2 regions of the Weizmannia sp. FSL K6-0777 genome follow, and region 2 is predicted to be linked to the other one. Evidence: a T-box and tRNA genes for the amino acid it is inferred to sense, from the RefSeq annotation. Region 2 holds a T-box; the other holds one or more tRNA genes.
The links. The T-box of region 2 lies ahead of serS (serine--tRNA ligase). A T-box ahead of a tRNA ligase gene usually reads a tRNA of that ligase, here a tRNA-Ser.
Positions count from the first base shown of each region.

Region 1: it has a tRNA-Ser gene. The T-box ahead of serS (serine--tRNA ligase) is inferred to sense a tRNA for this amino acid. The anticodon was not compared.

Region 1 covers NZ_CP151971.1:814,195-825,430, forward strand. The annotation lists gene NST70_RS03640 (DHA2 family efflux MFS transporter permease subunit) at 1-113, opposite strand, end outside; gene NST70_RS03645 (TetR family transcriptional regulator) at 145-786, opposite strand; gene NST70_RS03650 (helix-turn-helix domain-containing protein) at 1,370-1,900, shown strand; gene NST70_RS03655 (MMPL family transporter) at 1,897-4,986, shown strand; gene NST70_RS03660 (5'-nucleotidase, lipoprotein e(P4) family) at 5,739-6,524, shown strand; tRNA gene NST70_RS03665 (tRNA-Ser) at 6,573-6,663, opposite strand; tRNA gene NST70_RS03670 (tRNA-Thr) at 6,682-6,754, opposite strand; gene NST70_RS03675 (acyl-CoA dehydrogenase family protein) at 6,895-8,031, shown strand; partial or broken gene NST70_RS03680 (acyl-CoA dehydrogenase) at 8,073-8,219, shown strand; gene NST70_RS03685 (hypothetical protein) at 8,599-8,817, shown strand; gene NST70_RS03690 (galactokinase) at 9,242-10,423, shown strand; gene galE (UDP-glucose 4-epimerase GalE) at 10,420-11,236, shown strand, end outside.
Region 2 covers NZ_CP151971.1:79,221-90,456, forward strand. The annotation lists rRNA gene NST70_RS00405 (23S ribosomal RNA) at 1-2,437, shown strand, start outside; rRNA gene rrf (5S ribosomal RNA) at 2,846-2,961, shown strand; gene NST70_RS00415 (YaaC family protein) at 3,209-4,135, opposite strand; gene guaB (IMP dehydrogenase) at 4,258-5,724, shown strand; gene NST70_RS00425 (serine hydrolase) at 5,971-7,290, shown strand; gene pdxS (pyridoxal 5'-phosphate synthase lyase subunit PdxS) at 7,434-8,315, shown strand; gene pdxT (pyridoxal 5'-phosphate synthase glutaminase subunit PdxT) at 8,327-8,899, shown strand; T-box leader at 8,951-9,167, shown strand; gene serS (serine--tRNA ligase) at 9,218-10,498, shown strand; tRNA gene NST70_RS00445 (tRNA-Ser) at 10,737-10,826, shown strand; gene NST70_RS00450 (deoxynucleoside kinase) at 10,999-11,236, opposite strand, start outside.

The DNA.
Region 1 (11,236 bases), 730 kb from region 2:
GAAGGCAGTGCTACATTGAGCAGCGAGTTATTGAGAAATGAAACGAAAGCGCCGATAAAAAGAACCCCGATCATGAGATAGGGCGGCTTTTTATGTTGTATTGCTGGATTCATATTATCTTTTTCCCCTTTTTGTAAGTTGTTTTTATTTCCCGCTTGAAAATGCCGGAGAAGGTTCCCTGTACAATCCTTTTTTAAGCAGTTCCATTTGGGCAAGATAATGATCGAGTGCTTCTTCGGCCGTTAATTCCCCGGCAAATGCTTGCACAAGATTATGAAAGGTGACGGCTTCCAAAATCGTGATCATATCCTGCAGTTCCCGTTCGTCATTGATGTTCAGTTTTTTTGTGTTGACGGACCGGAGCAAAGCCAAATCCTGCTTTTTCAGATCCTCTTCAAAAAAATTTTCTGCCAAAGTATTTTCGGTTTTATAATTCATATTGGAAAAAGCATTTTTGAAAAAATTGGCATTTTCCTGGTTTCGGATGTCTTGAATGGCAAATTGAAAGACCTCGGTAAAAGCCGCAAATAAATCCCCGCCCTTTTTTTGGAGAGTGGAAATAAACTGTTCTTTGCTTTTTCGTGAGAGCAAACGCAGCAAATAATAAAACAAATCCTCCTTATCTTCAAAGTATTGGTAAAAGCTGCCTCTTGGAATGCAAGCCTCCTTTACAATATTTGCGATAGAGGATTCGTGCAGCGGTGCTCTTGAAAATTCTTTTTTTGCAGCTTGAATCAAAGTGTCCTGTTTTTCTTTCGGCAACCGGAAAAAAGTTGGCTTCGGCATGGCAGCATATTCTCCTATCTTGAAAAATTGCGGCACGGGCATCTGTCCTGAAAATGACACCGTGTCATAAAAGAAACAATATGAAGATTATATATGACACCGTGTTAGGATGTCAATGAAAAGATGACACCGTGTCACTGGAAACATTTCTTAATAAAGTGCACCGGTCTCTTCGCCGCAGCTTGCCGGGAAAAATAAGGACAAACGTACCTAAAAACATAAAACAGGCTGGGGAAGTTTTAAATCCGGTCTTACCGGTCGCGAATCTGCGGGGAAATCGTCGCAGGTCCAATTATGGAAACACAGGCTGGTGCTCGTCCCGGTTTTTACTATATAAAGTGAACGGAAACAGGCTATTCTGTTGCCTGCAAAAATAATCGTCCTGAAGTATAACGAAATATTGCCTGCTGTAAGCTATCATACAATGAATGGTTTGGCGCTCATCGGAATTTTTCCTTCATTTTATATAGCAGATATTTTATTGACAAGGATCCTGTTTTCGCCTAATATACATCGTGTACGATATATCGGATACGATGTATATTAGGCGATTCAATGATAAATATGCAGGGGAGGGGAGTATATGAGTGAAAGAGCCGAATTTATTCGGGATTCAATTGATTTTTTGCAGCGTTATATCATCAAAAGTTTGCAAAGAGAAGCGGAGGAGTTTGGTTTAACTGTTCCCCAGGTCAGGGTGCTGGCGGAGGTGTTAACGGGCAAAAGGGTTAGTATCAAATTGCTGTCCCGGAACTTGAAAATGACGCAGAGCACCGTTTCGGATATCGTGGAGCGGCTGACGTTAAAAGGGTTGCTTGTGAAAACCCCGAGCGCATCGGATAAACGGTCGGTGGAGATTTCTCCGTCATCGGAGCTGGAAGGCGAACTGAGCGAAAGCATATCAAAAATCATCAACCAGTCATTTGTAGATGCATTGAACCTGTTGCAGCCGGATGAACAGGACATCGTGGAACAAGGCATCAAACTGCTCGTAAATGCTGTGAAGAAAAAAATCGAGCGGGATGGCCTTCATAAATATGAATCTTTTGATGTGTTCTTTTTTCGTGACGAAAATGAAAGCTTCAAATCTAGGAAAAAGGAGAACGACAAGTGAGAAAAATTCTGAAAGGCCGTTGGATCATTTTTTCCGTATGGCTCATTGCCACGATTGTGCTGACAGCGATCCAGCCGGATGTTAATGCCATCCTGCGGGAACGGGGGCAGCAGGGAACCTCGAGCAAAAGCCCTTCCGTTGTAGCAGACAAAATGTTAAAAAAGATCGATGCCGGCAAAGGCACGAACAATTTGATTGTTTTTTACGATAAAAATAAAATTTCAAAGGCCGAAATGGAAAAAATCGGTGATTGTTTAGACAAAATTAGAGAAAGCAAATCCGAACTCGGCATTTCCAATGTGATTGACCCGATCCATACGCCGGAAGCCAAAAGTTCCCTTTTATCAAAAGACGGCACCACGCTTATGGTCAGCTTCAAGCTGGATAAAAAAGGGAAAGAAATCGATGACATCCAAAAACAGTTTGATGCCAGGCTGAAACATTCGCCTGTCGATTATTATTTGAGCGGGGAAGATTTTATTAACAATGACTATTTGAAGGCCTCCCAAGCCGGTGTGGAGCGGAGCGCAGCATTAACGGTCATTTTTATTCTCGTTGTGCTGGTGATTGTGTTCCGCTCCGTTGTGACCCCGCTCGTCTCGTTGGCGGCTGTCGCTTTTTCCTATTTGTGTTCAATGGGGATTGCCGCCCAGCTTATCGACAAAGCCGGATTTCCGGTGACAAGCTTGACGCAGATGCTGCTTGTGCTGATTTTATTTGGAATTGGAACCGATTATAATATCCTGCTTTTTAACCGGTTCAGGGAAGAGTTGTCCCACGGGAACCCGATTGATGAAGCGATTGTCCGCACATACCGGACGGCGGGAAAAACGATCGCCTATAGTATTGTGACCGTTTTTATCGCATTTCTGGCGCTTATATTTTCCGAATCGCCGATATATCGGTCAGGTGTCGTTGTGGTGATCGGGGTAACGATCCTTTTGCTTGAAATTTTAACCCTAACTCCTTTCATCATGAAAGTCCTTGGTACAAAGCTGTTCTGGCCGTCGAAAAATGCAAGCGGGCATAAGCCGAACCGGTACTGGGGAAAAGCTTCTTTCATCGCCGTAAAACATCCGATTATTACAGTCACACTCATTCTTTTGATCATTGCCCCAGCATTGATCTTTCACCAGGAGAAGCTGAATTTTGATACGGTTGGAGAACTTGGCAATAAATATCCTTCTTCCAAAGCGATCAACCTTGTTGCTGAACATTTCGGGAAAGGGCAGTCCATGCCTGCGGAGGTTGTGATTGAGAACGGAAAAGCAATGGATAACAACGCATCCATGGCTGTCATTGACAATATTACACAAAGGCTGAAAAAAATAGACGGTGTCGGGAAAGTTTCTTCGGTTACGCGGCCTGAAGGAAAGAAAATGGAGGACTTTTACATCGACAAGCAGATGATTACGGTAACGGACGGCTTGTCGCAAACGCAGGACGGGGTTGACCAAATCAATGCTGGATTAAAGACAGCCCAGGAGAAACTCGGATCCGCCGATTTTTCGAAAGTGAACGACATGGTAGATGGAACCGCCAAACTTGAAAATGGAATGGCCGCTCTCACCACCGGGCTCGAAAAAATTCAAAACGGCATTGGCAATGGGTCCGGCCAGCCGGAAACACTGGCAAACGGCATCGCTACCATTGAAAAAAATCTTTCCCAAATGAGCAGCGGGGTCAGCACATTGTCAGCAAATTACGGGAAAATGCAGGCCGGCTATGCTGAAATGGGCAAAAATTATCAGCAGGCTGCACAAGCACTGCTCGGTGTAAAAAGTGCGATTGCGCAAATGCAGACGCTCGTGACGGCGCTCGGGCAAAGTACGCCAAGTGTGCAGAGCGACCGGAACTATTTGGCGCTGAAGCAAATGACAAACCAGCTCTCATCATCCCTCAAGCAAATCACGCCGGAAGGGATCAACACGCTGAACAGCAATTACGACAAGACGACAGCCGGGTTCAAGACAGCGAACGACAATCTATCCAAGATGGCTGGCGGGCTTTCGCAAATGGCAGACGGGCTCAAGAAAACCGAAAGCGGGATTGGCCAGGCGTCTGATGGCATCGGCAAAATAGTAACCAATATGAACGATGTGACAAAGGGGCTGGGCCAGATGAAATCGGGCCAGCAGCAACTCGCTTCCGGCCTTAGCGGTTTTAAACAGTTCGGCGATAAGTTGTCGGATGTTAACCGCGGATTAAAGCAAATTTCAGACGGCCTTGGCAAAACAAATGACTATCTGGCACAGCTGAAAACGGAAAAAACATTCCATATTCCGAAAGAAGCGCTCGCCGACAAAGATTTTAAAAAAGCAATGGACACGTATATGTCGGATGACAGAAAAGTGACGAAACTGACTGTCGTGTTGAGCAACGATCCTTATTCAAATCAATCATTGGATACCATTGATAAGATCAATAAAACGGTTGTCACCGGGCTGAAAGGAACTGTGCTTTCAAAAGCCGACAGCGGGACAGCCGGAACGAGTGCAACGACCAACGACATGAACCATATTCTGTCAAGGGACCTTGCCAAATCAACCGTGATCGTGACCATCAGCGTGCTGCTTGTGCTTCTGTTGGTTATACGGTCTTTCTGGCCGCCGGTTTTCATTACGGCATCCCTTGTCGGTGCCTATTATACAGCCATGTTTGTCATCAACTCTATTTTTCTTGGCATGCTGGGCTATGAAGGCATTTCTTCGTTTGTGCCGTTCTTTTCCTTTATCATCATCGTCTCGCTTGGTGTAGATTACAGCATTTTCCTGATGATGCGCTATAAGGAATACCCGCAGCTTGACCCGAGGGAAGCGATTATACTCGCTTCGAGACATACAGGCGGTGTCATTATTTCCGCGGTCGTTATTTTAGGCGGCACATTTGCCACGCTGATGCCTTCAGGAATGCTGCTGCTGGCTGAATTGGCGATCGCCGTCATTACCGGCCTTGTCGTGCTTTGCTTCATCCTATTGCCATTCTTTCTGCCAGGCATGATCGCCTTGCCGGAAGCCTTGGAAAAAATATTTTCGGACAAAAAGAAAGAAAACTTGGAGCTGGAGAAAGAATCATCCAAGCGATAATGAAAAAAGCAGCCGCTTATCCAAATTGGGAAAGGGCTGCTTTTTTTGCTGGCACGGTTTTAGATCGAGGCGGAGGAAGCAGGTAACCTTTTAGCTAAAGTACGGTAAAGAGATGGTAAGTGAGCAAACAGGCCAACTATTTTTTTGAAAAGTGAGCATAAAACGAGTATAGGTGAAGGAAGCTGGTGCAAAACGCGGTGCTCCTTAACATAGAGCGTGCCTAAGTGAAGGAAGCGGGCGCAAAAGACGTTGTTCCTTAACGTAGAACGGGTCTAAGTGAAGGAAGCGCGGAAAAAACGCCGTGTTTCTTAACGTAGAACGGGTCTACGTTAAGGAAGCGGGCGAAAATTCCGTTGTTCCTTAACATAGAGTGCGCCTACGTTAAGAAAGCGCGGAAAAAAAGCGTTGTTCCTTAACGTAGAACGGGTCTGAGTGAAGGAAGCGCGGAAAAAACGCGTTGTTTCTTAACGTAGGATGCGTCTAAGTGAAGGAAGCGAGCGAAAAATCTGGTGTACCTTAACGTAGAAGGGGTCTACGTTAAGGAAGCGGGCGAAATTCCGACAAACAATGTACGTAAACGCCCATATCACAAAAAATACATGCCAGCGGAAGAATGAAAATCCCGTCGTAAATCAGAATAGACCGCTTCGAAGTGCCTAACAACCCCCGTGAAAGATGCCATTTTAGCATGTATCAATTTCCGGGGTTCCCTTATACTAATCGTAAAAGCATTTTAGAAAGAAGGGGCAAGCATGAACTATTTTGCAGGGTTGCTAATTGTCTTTGCGCTGGTGCTTGGAAATGCGGGGTGCTCTGCTGAAGGCGGCAAACAAAACCGGGAAGCTGCCGTCATGAAGACGGTTCCGGTTACGGGCTGCACGGCAAAGCAAAAAGCGGAACAGACCAAAATGGGGGTTGCCTGGTACCGGACATCCGGAGAAGCAAGAGCGCTCTATTATCAAGGATACAATATCGGAAAACAGCGTATTGAGGAGAGCCTGAAAACCAAAGTAAAAAAGAAGCGCGCCATTGTCCTGGATCTGGATGAGACAGTGCTGGATAACGGGCCGTACTTATCTTATATGGCAGAAAAAGGCATTTCGTTTGGCAGCGGCTGGGGAGCATGGGTGAAAAAAGCAAAAGCAAAACCGCTTCCGGGGGCACTTTCCTTTTTAAAATATGCCGATAAAAAAGGAATCGATATTTATTACATTTCAAACCGGGACGAAAAATATATGGATGCCACCCTTCGCAACTTGAAAAAAGAAGGGATCCCGCAGGCCGTCCGTTCCCATGTGCTGTTGCAAACAGGAACAAGCAGCAAAGAAGCACGCCGACAAACCGTTGAAAAGAATTATGAAATCATTGCCTTGTTCGGTGATAATCTGGGTGACTTTTTTAAGACATTTGACGGAAAAGGAAACAAGGCGCGCAGCCTGGAAGCAGACCGTTTCCGCCATGCATTTGGCCGCAAATTTATCGTATTCCCGAATCCGGTTTACGGGGATTGGGAGCATGAATTGCCATGTGGTTCATAAACGCAAAAAAATTCCGGAGTTCTCCGGAATTTTTATATGCACTATGTATGGCGGAGAAGGTGGGATTTGAACCCACGCGACGGTCACCCGCCCTAACGCATTTCGAGTGCGTCCCCTTCAGCCGCTTGGGTACTTCTCCATATGAAAAAAAGAAAGATGCTGGTGAGAGGACTCGAACCTCCGACCCCTTCATTACGAGTGAAGTGCACTACCAACTGTGCTACACCAGCATGGAATCAATCAGGACAATGTAAATTATATTATAATAAAATCCGGATTGCAAGAGGAAATTTAAAAAAAGTGTTGTAATGTTTTTCCGGCATGTTTCCGGTAAAATAAGAGAAAAGATGTTTCCGGGGGAGGAAAGGATATGGATTTTTTAAAAGCCTCAACGTTGGAGGAAAAACTGGACCTAATTCAAACGCTTGCCGGCCCGTTTTCCGAAAGGGCGGCTGCCAATGACTTGGAAGGACGGTTTGCTTTTGAAAATATTCAAGATTTAAAAGAAACAGGCTATACAAAGCTGACTGTGCCACAAAACTACGGTGGGGGCGGCATTTCGCTGTATGAGCTTGTCCGCCTGCAAGAGGCCATCGCGGTTGCGGACGGGTCGACTGCCCTTTCCATTGGATGGCATATGGGGATTTTAATGCATTTGTCCGAAACAAGAACATGGAACGGGCAATTGTTTGAACGCATTTGCCGTGCGGCAGCAGGGGAGGCCGCCCTCATCAACACTTGCGCAACAGAAGCGCAAACGGGCAGCCCGACGCGCGGTGGCATGCCGGAAACAACGGCAACGGAAAAGAACGGCGAATGGGTGTTAAACGGGAGAAAAACTTTTGCCACCATGTCTCCGGTGCTCGACTTTTTTATCATTACCGCAACGATTCCGGAAAAAGAAGCGGTTGGCAGTTTTGTCGTTCCGCGGGATACGGCTGGCCTCTCCATCGTCGAAACATGGGACAGCATTGCTTTAAGGGCAACCGGCAGCCATGATGTTGTGCTGGAAAACGTCAAAGTCCCGCTTGCGAACCTGGCGGAGATCCAGACGAAAAAGAAGGAGCCGGCCGGTTATCTGCTCCATATCCCTGCCTGTTATTTAGGCATTGCCGAGGCAGCAAAACGGGAAGCGGCTCGCTTTGCTAAATCGTATACGCCGAACAGCCTGAACCATCCGATTGCGGAACTGCCGGCTATCCGCCAGAAATTCGGTGAAATCGAGCTGAAATTGATGCAGGCGCGGCATTTTCTGTATTCGGTTGCGAAAATGTGGGATGAAGCCGGAGCAGAACAAAGAAAAGAGATGGGCCCGGAACTTGGGGCAGCGAAAATGGCGGTTACGAATCATGCGATAGAAGCAGTTGATTTAGCGATGCGAATCGTAGGTGCCAGAAGCCTGTCCGAAAAAAGTCCGCTGCAGCGCTATTACCGCGATGTCCGCGCCGGGCTCCACAACCCGCCGATGGATGATGCCGTCCTTATGCAGCTCGGCGCGCGTGTGTAAAATCAAAAAGCATCCGATGGTCTAAACAGCGGGAAAACAGAATTGTGGATCTGGCCATGAGGATAGTCGGCGCCCGCAGCCTTTTTCAAAAAAGCCCGCTGCAGCGCTATTACCGCGATGTCCGCGCCGGGCTCCACAACCCGCCGATGGATGATGCCGTCCTTATGCAGCTCGGCGCGCGTGTGTAAAATCAAAAAGCATCCGATGGTCTAAGCAGCCGGGAAAAAGGGGGGGCGCAAAGCAGCAAAGCGCCGCCGCTTTTTTCGGTCCACTTTGTCGCTACTGCTAAAAAAGCGGCAACTGCTGATAAATGCACTGTTGCCGCTCCATGGTTTGCTTACGTTCGATGATGTGCCGGATAAGCCCGTACAATTTCATCCTGCCATTTTTCAAGGATTTTCCTGATATTTTCCGGGGCGGTTTTCGGCTTGCGGGTGTAAGACAGCAGGCCGTTTGTTTCCTGCTCGACATCTGAAAGCTGCGTATAACAAAAGCCTCCTCCTTATCAAAACGTATTATAATAAAAAAATAAAAATTTAGAAATAATTTATTGCCGAGGTATTTTTTATGAGAAAAATCTATGAATTCATGAGTAAAGATGAGAAGAAGAAGGCTATATCTTTGCTTACTAAAGATATAGATGAGCTAAAGAAGGAACAAAAACGAGAAGATGAAAAGGGATATCCCCGAGTAGTAAAAGACGCAATAGAAGAAACAATCCAAAGGTACATAAAAGATATGGAGTATTTAAAAGATGATTTAAAAAAAGAAGAGAAAAAATCTTAAATCAGTTATTACAGCAGTGGATCGCATTGGAATGGTAAATGATTGTACTGAGGCTGTATTATTTAAGGCTTGCTGAATAAGCAAAATTCCTAGATTTGGCAAGAGTGCTGACAGCTTTGGCAACAATTTAAATGCAAGGATTTTACAACAAATCCAGGGAAAAGCTTGCACTCGAAAGCCGATTCAACGTATTTAGAAGACAAAATCACGCATTCTCACATATATTTTGCGACAGAGCTTGCAGACAAATTTGGTACAAACTCAGAATCGGATTCGTTCAGCAAGCCCTATTTAGAAATGGAATATTACCAGTAAAAATTTTAGTAAAAATGTTGCCTTTTTTTACTTCTGCGTGTAAGATGGAATTGAAGAAAACGTTTGCAATCTTTTTATTCTATTCTATTACACTTAGGGGGGAACGACCATGAGCAACCCAAATTTGTCTCAGGCTTTTAAGGAGTATTTCGGGACGGCGGCGGAGCGCGCGTTTTTTGCGCCGGGCCGGATTAATCTGATCGGGGAGCATACCGACTATAACGGCGGCCATGTGTTTCCGTGCGCGATTACCATGGGGACGTATGCTTTGGCCAAAAAACGCGATGACCGCAACATTCGCTTTGTATCTTTGAATTTTAAAGAAAAAGGCGTCATCGAATTTACGCTTGACGATCTGGCATACAACAAAGCACATGACTGGGCCAATTACCCGAAAGGCATGCTGAAATATTTGAAGGAAGCGGGGCATGAAATAGAACAGGGTTTTGACTGCCTCGTGTACGGCAATATTCCGAATGGGGCCGGCCTGTCTTCTTCCGCCTCCATTGAACTATTAACCGGCGTGATGCTTGAAAAATTGTTCAACCTGAAAGTGGAACGGCTCGATCTTGTCAAGCTCGGGCAAAAAACGGAAAACCAATTTATCGGCGTAAACAGCGGGATCATGGATCAGTTCGCGGTCGGGATGGGCAAAAAAGACGCGGGCATTTTGCTCGACTGTGCCACGCTTGCGTACGAATATGCCCCGATCAAGCTGGATCACCATAAAATTTTGATTATGAACACGAATAAACGCCGTGAACTTGCGGACTCTAAATATAATGAACGACGTGCGGAATGTGAATCGGCACTGAAACAGCTGCAAAAGAAACTCGATATCGAAACGCTCGGCGATTTGACAGAAGAAGCATTTGAAAAAAACAAGGAAATCATAGACAATGAGATTGTGAGGAAACGGGCAAAACATGCGGTTTACGAAAATGTGCGCACGCTAAAAGCACTTGACGCATTAAAACGTGGCGACCTGCCCGCTTTCGGAGAACTGATCAATGCCTCCCACCGTTCGCTGCGGGATGATTATGAAGTGACCGGCAAAGAACTCGATACGCTGGCCGAAACCGCCTGGAAGCAGGAGGGCGTGCTCGGGGCGAGAATGACGGGCGCGGGATTCGGCGGGTGCGCAATCGCAATTGTTGAAAATGACAAAGTCGATGCGTTCATCAAAAATGTCGGGGACGTCTATGAAAAAGAAATCGGCTACCGGGCGGACTTCTACACCGCAAGCATCGGTGATGGAGCAAAAGAAATGACAATGGAGGAACTTGTATGAGCATTTTAGTTTTAGGTGGAGCCGGTTATATCGGCTCGCATGCCGTATATCAACTGATCGACCAAAAATATGACGTGGTGGTGATTGACAATCTGCAAACCGGCCACCGCGCCGCAATCCATCCAAAGGCAAAATTTTACGAAGGTGATATTCGCGACCGTGCCTTTATGCAGGAAGTTTTCGGGAAAGAAAAAATTGACGCGATCATTCATTTTGCAGCCAACTCGCTTGTCGGCGAATCGATGGAACAGCCGCTGAAATATTTCGACAACAACGTATATGGCACGCAAATTGTGCTTGAAATGATGAAAGAATTCCATGTGCCGCATATTGTGTTTTCTTCGACCGCTGCAACATACGGGGAACCTGAACGCGTGCCGATTACAGAGACAATGCCGACCGTTCCGACCAACACTTACGGCGAGACAAAACTGACGATGGAAAAAATGATGAAATGGTGTGAAAAAGCGTACGGCATCAAATACGTTGCACTTCGCTATTTTAACGTAGCCGGCGCAAGATCAACCGGCGAAATCGGCGAAGACCACCATCCGGAAACGCATCTCATCCCGGTTGTATTGGAAACGGTGCTTGGAAAACGTGAGGCGATCACCATTTTCGGCGAAGACTATGATACAAAAGATGGGACATGCGTCCGCGATTACATCCATGTGGAAGATTTGATTGATGCCCATATTCTTGCGCTTCAATATTTACAGAACGGCGGCGCAAGCGATGTGTTCAACCTCGGATCAAGCAACGGATTTTCTGTCAAAGAAATTGTGGATACCGTCCGGGAAGTGACCGGCAAAG
Region 2 (11,236 bases):
TGAACCAGTACCGTGAGGGAAAGGTGAAAAGCACCCCGGGAGGGGAGTGAAAGAGATCCTGAAACCGTGTGCCTACAAGTAGTCAGAGCCCGTTAACGGGTGATGGCGTGCCTTTTGTAGAATGAACCGGCGAGTTACGGTCTCATGCAAGGTTAAGCTGAAGAAGCGGAGCCGCAGCGAAAGCGAGTCTGAACAGGGCGAAAGAGTATGAGGCCGCAGACCCGAAACCAGGTGATCTACCCATGTCCAGGGTGAAGGCAAGGTAACACTTGCTGGAGGCCCGAACCCACGCACGTTGAAAAGTGCGGGGATGAGGTGTGGGTAGCGGAGAAATTCCAATCGAACTTGGAGATAGCTGGTTCTCTCCGAAATAGCTTTAGGGCTAGCCTCAAGCGAAGAGTTTTGGAGGTAGAGCACTGTTTGGACGAGGGGCCCTCATCGGGTTACCGAATTCAGACAAACTCCGAATGCCAAAAACTTATGCTTGGGAGTCAGACTGTGAGTGATAAGATCCATGGTCGAAAGGGAAACAGCCCAGACCGCCAGCTAAGGTCCCAAAGTATACGTTAAGTGGAAAAGGATGTGGCGTTGCTTAGACAACCAGGATGTTGGCTTAGAAGCAGCCATCATTTAAAGAGTGCGTAATAGCTCACTGGTCGAGTGACGCTGCGCCGAAAATGTACCGGGGCTAAACGTATCACCGAAGCTGCGGATGGACACCGTATAGTGTCCGTGGTAGGAGAGCGTTCTAAGGGCGTTGAAGCCGGACCGGAAGGACCGGTGGAGCGCTTAGAAGTGAGAATGCCGGTATGAGTAGCGAAAGAAGGGTGAGAATCCCTTCCACCGAATGCCTAAGGTTTCCTGAGGAAGGCTCGTCCGCTCAGGGTTAGTCGGGGCCTAAGCCGAGGCCGAAAGGCGTAGGCGATGGACAACAGGTTGATATTCCTGTACCGCCTCTTCACCGTTTGAACGATGGGGGGACGCAGGAGGATAGGGCAAGCGCGACACTGGTTGATCGCGTCCAAGCAGTTAGGCCGGTGCGGAGGCAAATCCTTCGCGCCAAGGCGGAGCTGTGATGGCGAGGGAAATTTTAGTACCGAAGTTCCTGATTCCACACTGCCAAGAAAAGCCTCTAGTGAGGTGAAAGGCGCCCGTACCGCAAACCGACACAGGTAGGCGAGGAGAGAATCCTAAGGTGAGCGAGAGAACTCTCGTTAAGGAACTCGGCAAAATGACCCCGTAACTTCGGGAGAAGGGGTGCTTTTTGGGGTGTATGCCCCGGGAAGCCGCAGTGAATAGGCCCAGGCGACTGTTTAGCAAAAACACAGGTCTCTGCGAAGCCGCAAGGCGAAGTATAGGGGCTGACACCTGCCCGGTGCTGGAAGGTTAAGGAGAGGGGTTAGCCGTCAGGCGAAGCTCTGAACTGAAGCCCCAGTAAACGGCGGCCGTAACTATAACGGTCCTAAGGTAGCGAAATTCCTTGTCAGGTAAGTTCTGACCCGCACGAAAGGTGTAACGATCTGGGCACTGTCTCAACGAGAGACTCGGTGAAATTATAGTACCTGTGAAGATGCAGGTTACCCGCGACAGGACGGAAAGACCCCATGGAGCTTTACTGCAGCCTGATATTGAATTTTGGTACAGCTTGTACAGGATAGGTAGGAGCCTTGGAAACCGGAGCGCCAGCTTCGGCGGAGGCATCGGTGGGATACTACCCTGGCTGTATTGAAATTCTAACCCGCACCCCTTACCGGGGTGGGAGACAGTGTCAGGCAGGCAGTTTGACTGGGGCGGTCGCCTCCTAAAAGGTAACGGAGGCGCCCAAAGGTTCCCTCAGAATGGTTGGAAATCATTCGCAGAGTGTAAAGGCATAAGGGAGCTTGACTGCGAGACTTACAAGTCGAGCAGGGACGAAAGTCGGGCTTAGTGATCCGGTGGTTCCGCATGGAAGGGCCATCGCTCAACGGATAAAAGCTACCCTGGGGATAACAGGCTGATCTCCCCCAAGAGTCCACATCGACGGGGAGGTTTGGCACCTCGATGTCGGCTCATCGCATCCTGGGGCTGTAGTCGGTCCCAAGGGTTGGGCTGTTCGCCCATTAAAGCGGTACGCGAGCTGGGTTCAGAACGTCGTGAGACAGTTCGGTCCCTATCCGTCGCGGGCGCAGGAAATTTGAGAGGAGCTGTCCTTAGTACGAGAGGACCGGGATGGACGCACCGCTGGTGTACCAGTTGTCTTGCCAAAGGCATCGCTGGGTAGCTATGTGCGGAAGGGATAAGTGCTGAAAGCATCTAAGCATGAAGCCCCCCTCAAGATGAGATTTCCCACAGTTTATACTGGTAAGATCCCTGAAAGATGATCAGGTTGATAGGTCCGGGGTGGAAGCGCGGCGACGCGTGGAGCTGACGGATACTAATCGATCGAGGACTTAACCACGAAAAGCGGAAGCGCCTTGGTCATCGGCGTACGGATTTCGGAGCTTTCGACTGAGATAAAGGAAACACGGCGAGGTATCGAGCCGATGTTGACTTATCGTAGGGAGAAAGCGTAGAAATACGCTAGCCGATAGGCGCTGGAGCTGGACAACAGAAAAGCGGAGGTGCCTTGTTTAGCCCCGACAAGCGAATGTTCTGACCGGCATGGAGCCGTCTTTTGGCTCCGTGACGGGCAGGTTATTCGACCTCGAGGGGCTAGGCACCGGAGCTGGACAATAGAAAAGCGGAGGTGCCTTGCCAAAGGCGCTGGAGCTAGACAATTCTCAAAGTTAGAAACCAAAGCTATTCTCCGTTTACAGTTTTTTCTCCCATTCGGTTTTCAGGGAACACATCCCAAAAATTATACAGGTCCGGTGATGATGGCGGAAAGGTCACACCCGTTCCCATCCCGAACACGGAAGTTAAGCTTTCCAGCGCCGATGGTAGTTGGGGGTTTCCCCCTGCGAGAGTAGGACGTTGCCGGGCCAAATCAAAACCGCAGACGATTTGTCTGCGGTTTTTGCGTGTTAATGTACTCGGCTCATTGCTTTTTTTCGGAATGCAGGGCCGTTTTGCTTAAAGTTATTATATGAAGCGACAGAAAGGGATTTTTTAACTTTCGTGGTCTTCTTGATGACAGAAATCAGCCGAAAAGCACAGATAGCCGGTGAATCGTTCCATTTTGCTCTTGTCCATAAGCATCGGTTTCACCCTGACATTTGCATAGCTTGTTTTACTGCCTGCCGTTAAGAAACTGTAGGCAGAGGAACGGGCCTTTTTCGATTGCTGTCTGGAGAAAAAGGCGGATGGCCGGAAAGTCAATTGTTTCCCGGTTTTTAAGCAGCTCTGCCCACCATTCTGTTTCGTAGCGGGAAATCATGCTCAAATTATACAAAAGCAGGTAATGGACCAATATATCGGGAAGGTCGTTTTCCGGTTGTAATTTATACGGAAAGTAAATTTGATTTGTAAAGAAATGATAACGGAATGGCGGAGGGAGACAGCCGCGGGCGGAAAACGAGAAGGCGTCTTCTTCCGCTTCCATTTCCAAAAGTCTGTCCTGAAGTTTTTCGGACAAATATTGTGAAAACCTGCCCGCTGTCATATGATAGCCATCAAGGACCGCAAAAGGAAGCCGGTACTTCCCGTTCTTTTCTTCTACCGGCAAAAAATATTTCCGGCGGGGGAAGGCCGTTTCAAGTTCTGGGATTTGCCGAAGCAGGCTCTGCATGGTGTATTTATTGCCTTCGAGCGGGCCGAGTCCGAACATTTTATGGGCGAAATGGCCGCATAAACCGGTTTTTTGAATTTTAACCTCGTCTTCGCCAAACCGGTAGTTTTGTTTTTTCTTTTTTCGCGATGTCACCCCATGGGCAAGGACGGAAGTGGTTTCAGGATATAGCGGGTCGCATGACAGCAGGCAGGCTTTTAATAAATGAATGAAGCCGTAAAAAATCAAAACAGGCTGAATCGAAACGGGCGCCTGCACAGCCTGGCGGTAATAAGCTTCACCGTGTTCGAGATAATACATAAAAGCATAACAGTTCTCATAGCTTTTGGCGGCGCTTTGGCTAAAATCCGAAGCCTCATAGCGGGCTTTCAAATAGCGCTGCGTATATTCTGCGGATTGAAATAAAATCAAGTGATCCCATTGGTCCATAAAAGACAATATTTCGCCCTCCGAATTAACTGAATAGTATTATATGTTTTGGAGACCTTGACAGTATTATGTCCAATTGATAACCTACAAATAATATTTTTATCAATCCAGGAGGGGTTTGCATGTGGGAAACGAAGTTCGTAAAAGAAGGTCTTACGTTTGATGATGTATTACTGATTCCGGCAGAGTCGGAAGTGCTGCCGAAAGATGTCGATACAAGTGTCGCCCTAACGGAAACCTTGAAGTTGAACATTCCGATCATCAGCGCCGGCATGGATACGGTAACCGAAGCGGAAATGGCGATCGCCATGGCAAGGCAGGGCGGCCTCGGGATTATCCACAAAAACATGAGCATTGAACAACAGGCGGAGCAGGTGGATCGTGTCAAACGGTCGGAAAACGGCGTTATCACCAATCCGTTTTTCTTAACACCTGATGAGCAGGTGTTTGCAGCGGAACATTTAATGGGCAAATACCGGATTTCCGGCGTGCCGATCGTGAATAACCGTGACGAGCAGAAACTGGTCGGGATTTTGACCAACCGCGACATGCGTTTTATTGAAGATTACTCCACCCGGATTTCAGATGTGATGACGAAAGAGAATCTTGTGACGGCGCCTGTCGGTACGACGTTGAAAGAGGCGGAACAGCTTTTGCACCGGCATAAAATTGAAAAGCTGCCGCTTGTCGATGAGAACGGCGTATTAAAAGGGCTTATTACGATTAAAGATATCGAAAAGGTTATTGAGTTCCCAAATGCAGCCAAAGATGACCAGGGCCGCCTTCTTGTTGGTGCGGCAGTCGGCGTGACAAGCGACGTAATGAAACGGGTGGAATTGCTCGTTGAAGCGGGAGTGGATGCGGTTGTTATCGATACGGCGCACGGCCACTCAAAAGGGGTGCTGGAAACCGTCGCAAACATCCGCAAATCTTACCCTTCCTTAAATATTATCGCCGGAAATGTTGCGACGGCAGAAGGTACGAAAGCGCTGATAGACGCGGGCGCGGATATTGTAAAAGTCGGTATCGGGCCGGGCTCCATCTGTACGACAAGAGTGGTTGCCGGGGTTGGTGTACCGCAAATTACAGCGGTTTATGATTGTGCGACAGAAGCAAGGAAGTACGGAAAAGCGATTATTGCAGACGGTGGCATTAAATTCTCAGGCGATATTGTAAAGGCGCTGGCTGCCGGTGGACATGCTGTAATGCTCGGCAGCCTGCTTGCAGGGACCTCGGAAAGCCCAGGCGAAATGGAAATCTATCAAGGGCGGCAATATAAAGTTTACCGCGGCATGGGGTCCATCAGCGCAATGGAAAGCGGATCGAGGGATCGTTACTTCCAGGAAGGCGCGAAAAAACTGGTGCCAGAAGGAATCGAAGGACGCGTGCCGTTTAAAGGGAGCCTTCAGGATGTCATCTACCAATTAATCGGCGGGCTCCGGTCCGGCATGGGTTATTGCGGCGCGAAAGATATGATTTCATTGCGTGAAGAAGCGCAGTTTATCCGCATGACAGGGGCAGGCCTGCGGGAGAGCCATCCGCATGATATCCAGATTACAAAAGAAGCTCCGAATTATTCTTTGTCTTAACATCGATTTTGAATGGGAAAAAATGGCAGGCATAGGTTTCCTGCCATTTTTTTCTGCCATTTAATAGATTTGCAACTCTATATCTGGCTTGTCGGACTCGGAAAAATCGCCGCCATTCAGTACCCCCGGCTGCCCTGCATTTTCGGAAAAAGTTGACAAATGCGGCAAACACTATGCATCTACTTTTTCAACCGGAACTATGTTAAAATAGGCAAAGTGTATACATATCTTGATGGAGGGTTGAAAGTGAAAAAAAGCTTGCAAAAAATGGCGTTTGCGTTTCTGGCGCTGCTGCTAACGGCAGGGGTTGTGCAGCAGGTGCCGAAAACAGTCCATGCGCAGGATCAGTTGGATATTCATGCAAAAGCAGCCATCATTGTCGATGCGGATAACGGACAGATTTTGTATGAAAAAAATGCCAATCAGGCACTGGGCATTGCTTCCATGAGCAAAATGATGACGGAGTACTTGTTGCTTAAAGCCATTCATGAGAAAAAGGTTTCGTGGAACCAGAAAGTGACAATCAGCGATTATGCGTATCGCATTTCCCAAAACAGGGCACTTTCAAACGTGCCGTTAAGAAAAGGCGAAAAGTACACGGTTAAAGAGCTCTTCCAAGCGATGGCGATCTATTCGGCAAATGGCGCAACGATTGCGATTGCAGAAACGCTCGGCGGAACGGAAAAAAACTATCTGAACATGATGAACAAACAGGCGAAAGCATTCGGCCTCACCGATTATAAATTTGTGAACGCAACCGGGCTGAACAATGAGGATTTGCAAGGCATGCAGCCGGAAGGAACAGGCAGGACGGAAGAAAACCTTGTCTCAGCAAAATCCGTTGCAAAAATCGCCTACCATTTGATCCACGACTATCCGGAGATTTTACAAACAACGAGCACAGCTAAAATGAAATTCCGGGCCGGGACAGATGATGAAATTGCGATGCAGAACTGGAACTGGATGCTTCCGTCCCTTGTTTACGGGCGGCAGGGCGTTGACGGCTTGAAAACCGGGAACACCGACAATGCGGGATACTGCTTTACAGGCACGGCCAAGCAAAACGGCATGCGCATCATTACCGTTGTTCTTCATGCAGAGGATGCGAACGGGAACAGCACCATCAAGTCCCGGTTTGATGTCACAAACAAATTAATGGACTATGCTTTTAGTAATTTCACGGAAAAAACCCTTTACCCGAAAGGCTATCAGGTGAAAAAGACGGTAACGGTGAAGTCCGGCAAAGAAAAACAGGCTTCCGTTGTCACGAAGGCGCCGCTTAAAGTGGCTGTGAAAAACGGTGAAGGCAAAATGTATACCCCTGTTGTGAAATTTGATTCGAAGCAAATCAAGGCTCCGGTGAAAAAAGGGACAAAGGTTGGCACATTGTATGCCCGGCATAAAGACGGGCAGGAACTTGGCTATTTGTACGGCCCGAATACAGCGCATACCGCCTTGGTCACCAAAACTGATATTGAAAAAGCCAACTGGTTTGTGCGCATGATGCGCGGAATTGGCGGATTTTTCGGGGGCATTTGGGATCATACAGTCGGCAAATTATTTTAAGTAAAACAGGACAAGGGCGCTTGTCCTGTTTTTCACTTTAACGTGGAAAAATTAGTACCTTGACAAGCATTCGTTTTTGGTGTTAATTTAAATTATTATACATATAATAAGAATTTTTAATTTTATAAAGGGGCGTACAAAAAATGAAAACAGGAACAGATCTAGTGAAACGCGGGATGGCGGAAATGCAAAAGGGCGGCGTCATCATGGACGTGGTCAATGCCGAGCAGGCAAAACTCGCTGAAGAAGCAGGCGCTGTTGCCGTCATGGCATTGGAACGTGTTCCGTCTGATATCCGGAAAGCCGGAGGGGTTGCCCGTATGGCGGATCCTTCCATTGTGGAAGAAGTTATGAACGCCGTCAGCATTCCGGTAATGGCAAAAGCAAGGATCGGCCATATTGTTGAAGCGCGGGTGCTCGAAGCGATGGGCGTCGATTATATTGACGAAAGCGAAGTTTTAACGCCGGCCGACGATGAGTTCCATATCAATAAAAAAGAATTCACAGTGCCGTTTGTGTGCGGCTGCCGTGATTTGGGGGAAGCGGCTCGAAGAATCGGGGAAGGCGCCTCGATGCTCAGGACAAAAGGCGAGCCGGGAACCGGGAATATCGTTGAAGCGGTAAGGCATATGCGGAAAGTGAATGCGCAGGTCCGCAAAGTGGTCAACATGAACGAAGATGAACTGATGACGGAAGCTAAACAGCTCGGTGCCCCGTATGAAGTGCTGTTGCAAATTAAAAAAGAAGGCCGGCTGCCGGTTGTGAACTTTGCTGCAGGCGGTGTTGCAACGCCGGCGGATGCGGCGTTGATGATGCAGCTCGGTGCGGACGGCGTTTTTGTCGGATCGGGGATTTTCAAATCAGAAAACCCGGCGAAATTTGCGAAAGCGATTGTTGAAGCAACGACCCATTACCAAGATTACAAACTGATTGCCGAATTGTCGAAAGACCTTGGAACAGCAATGAAAGGCTTGGAAATTTCAACATTGCCGGCTGAAGCAAGAATGCAGGAGCGCGGCTGGTAAGGAGAATCAGCATGAAAAAAATTGGTGTACTCGGCCTCCAGGGGGCTGTGGAGGAACATATCCGCGCAGTGGAAGCCTGCGGTGCGGAAGGTGTTGTCATTAAGAAAAAAGAGCAGTTGGACGAAATCGGCGGGCTCATCCTGCCGGGCGGAGAAAGCACGGCAATGCGGCGGCTCATTGACCGCTACGGTTTTATGGCGGAACTGAGACAGTTTGCCGAAAGCAAGCCAGTCTTTGGCACATGCGCAGGGCTGATCCTGCTTGCAAAGCATATTGAAGGCCAGGAAGATGCACATATCGGGGCAATGGATATTACGGTGGCGCGCAATTCTTTCGGCCGCCAGCGGGAAAGTTTTGAAGAAACCATCCGTGTGAACGGCATCGCGGAAGATTTTCCAGCTGTTTTTATTCGCGCGCCCCATATCGTCTCCGTTTCAGATCATGTTGAAGTGCTGGCCGAGTGCCGCGGGCGGATTGTTGCGGTTCGCCAAGGAAATTTGCTCGGCTGCTCCTTCCATCCGGAGTTAACGGATGACCTGCGTATGACCGAATATTTTTTAAGTATGGCACGGATTCCGGTATAGTCTGTTGCAAAACGGATAAAATTGTAGTACATTAAGGTGTACGTGAAGACTGAAAAAGCAATGACAGGAACCAGTAGCAGAACGCTTTTCCTAAAGAGAGCCGGTGGGTGGTGGAAACCGGCGGAAAGCTTCTGTGAATCCATCCTTGAGCGGGTTGCTGAAAGCCGGGCGAGTAGGCATCCACGGGATAAAAACCCGTTATCCTTACAAAGCGGAAAACTCTTGTTTTCAATTTGGGTGGCAACGCGGGTTCACTCTCGTCCCTGTTTTCGGGGCGGGAGTTTTTTATTTGAATTTCGATAAAAGGAGAAGGATAGCATGTTGGACATCAAATTTTTGCGTGCGCATTTTGATGAAGTCAAAGAACGAATGCAGCACCGCGGAGAAGATTTGACCGATTTTGAGAAGTTCAGCGGGCTGGACCAAAGACGGCGCGAACTGATCATGGAAAGCGAAGCGTTGAAAAACAGACGGAATGAAGTCACGCAGCAAGTTGCGGCACTGAAACGCGAAAAGAAAGATGCAACAAAGCTGATCGAGGAAATGCGCGGCGTCGGTGAAAAAATTAAAGCACTGGATGCCGAGTTGAAACAAGTCGAATCAGAACTTGAAATGCTGATGCTTTCTATCCCGAACATTCCGCATGAAAGTGTGCCGGTGGGAGATAGCGAAGAGGACAATGTCGAAATCCGGAAATGGGGTGAAGTGCCGGCATTTGGATTTGAACCGAAACCGCATTGGGATATTGCCACTGACCTCGGCATCCTTGATTTTGAAAGGGCAGCCAAAGTGACCGGCAGCCGGTTCGTCTTTTACAAAGGGCTCGGCGCCCGCCTTGAACGTGCGCTTTATAATTTTATGCTTGATCTGCACGTCGAAGAACACGGCTATGAAGAGGTATTGCCGCCGTATATGGTGAACCGCGCCAGCATGACAGGAACGGGGCAGCTGCCGAAATTTGAAGAAGACGCTTTTCTTGTCAATGAAAAAGACTATTTTCTGATTCCGACTGCCGAAGTGCCGGTGACAAATTATCACCGTGATGAAATTTTAAACGGTGACGACCTGCCGATCAATTATGTGGCGTTCAGTGCCTGTTTTCGTTCGGAAGCGGGTTCTGCCGGGCGCGATACACGCGGGCTGATCCGCCAGCACCAGTTTAACAAAGTGGAACTTGTGAAATTTGTCAAACCGGAAGATTCCTATAATGAACTCGAAAAACTGACCGGCCATGCGGAAAAAGTGCTGCAGCTTCTGGGCCTGCCTTATCATGTGATGAGCATGTGCACGGCGGACCTCGGGTTTACGGCAGCGAAAAAATATGATATTGAAGTATGGATGCCAAGCCAGCACGTATACCGCGAGATTTCTTCGTGCAGCAACTTCGAAGCCTTCCAGGCAAGGCGTGCGAACATCCGCTTTCGCAGGGAACCCAATGCGAAACCGGAACATGTCCATACACTGAACGGGTCCGGACTTGCCATCGGGCGTACCGTCGCAGCCATCCTCGAAAATTACCAGCAGGCTGACGGCAGTGTGGTGGTGCCTGAAGTGCTCCGCCCGTATATGCGTACTGATATCATCAAACCGGAATCATAAAAAAATCCCCGGCTTTTTTACATGAAAAGCCGGGGATTTGAAACATGTTTTCCGGAAGCTTCCGCATTTTTTAGGGCGGGATTTTACTCAAAAGGGCGGACAAGAGAAAAACGGCCATATCTAAATGTGCGTTCCGGGGCCTTCCCTTGGCTAAAATTCAGATGGCTTTCCGCAGTAGAAAATCTTGATGTGCTTGACTTGTTTTGATCGTGTAGGTTATAATCTTTTTTGTCAAAATGGAGGAATACCCAAGTCTGGCTGAAGGGATCGGTCTTGAAAACCGACAGGCGGGTTACACCGCGCGGGGGTTCGAATCCCTCTTCCTCCGCTTGAAAAATGAAAAGGACTATGATTGAAAGCCTGCGGCACCCTGAAATGGCGGGAGCTGTGGGCTTTTTTCGTGGAGTAAGGACAAGACACCACATTTTTTGCATGCCCGTGATCCCTCCGTAAATCATTAAAAAGCCCGTTACGCGATGGTAACGGGTTTTTAGCCGCCATTATTTTTTTACGGCTGCTGCCTGTGCGAGCATGTAGCCGATCCGCTCGACAATCGGTTCGACGGCATCTTCATGTTCAAACAGGTCGTATTCGTCAATGTTCAGCCTGAGAACCGGGCAGGCATGGAAAGAGTCGATCCACTGCTCGTACCGTTTCTGCATTTCAATCCAGTATTCAACAGGGGTATCTTGTTCCATTGGACGGCCGCGTTTTTTGATCCGTTCCAAAATGTTTTCC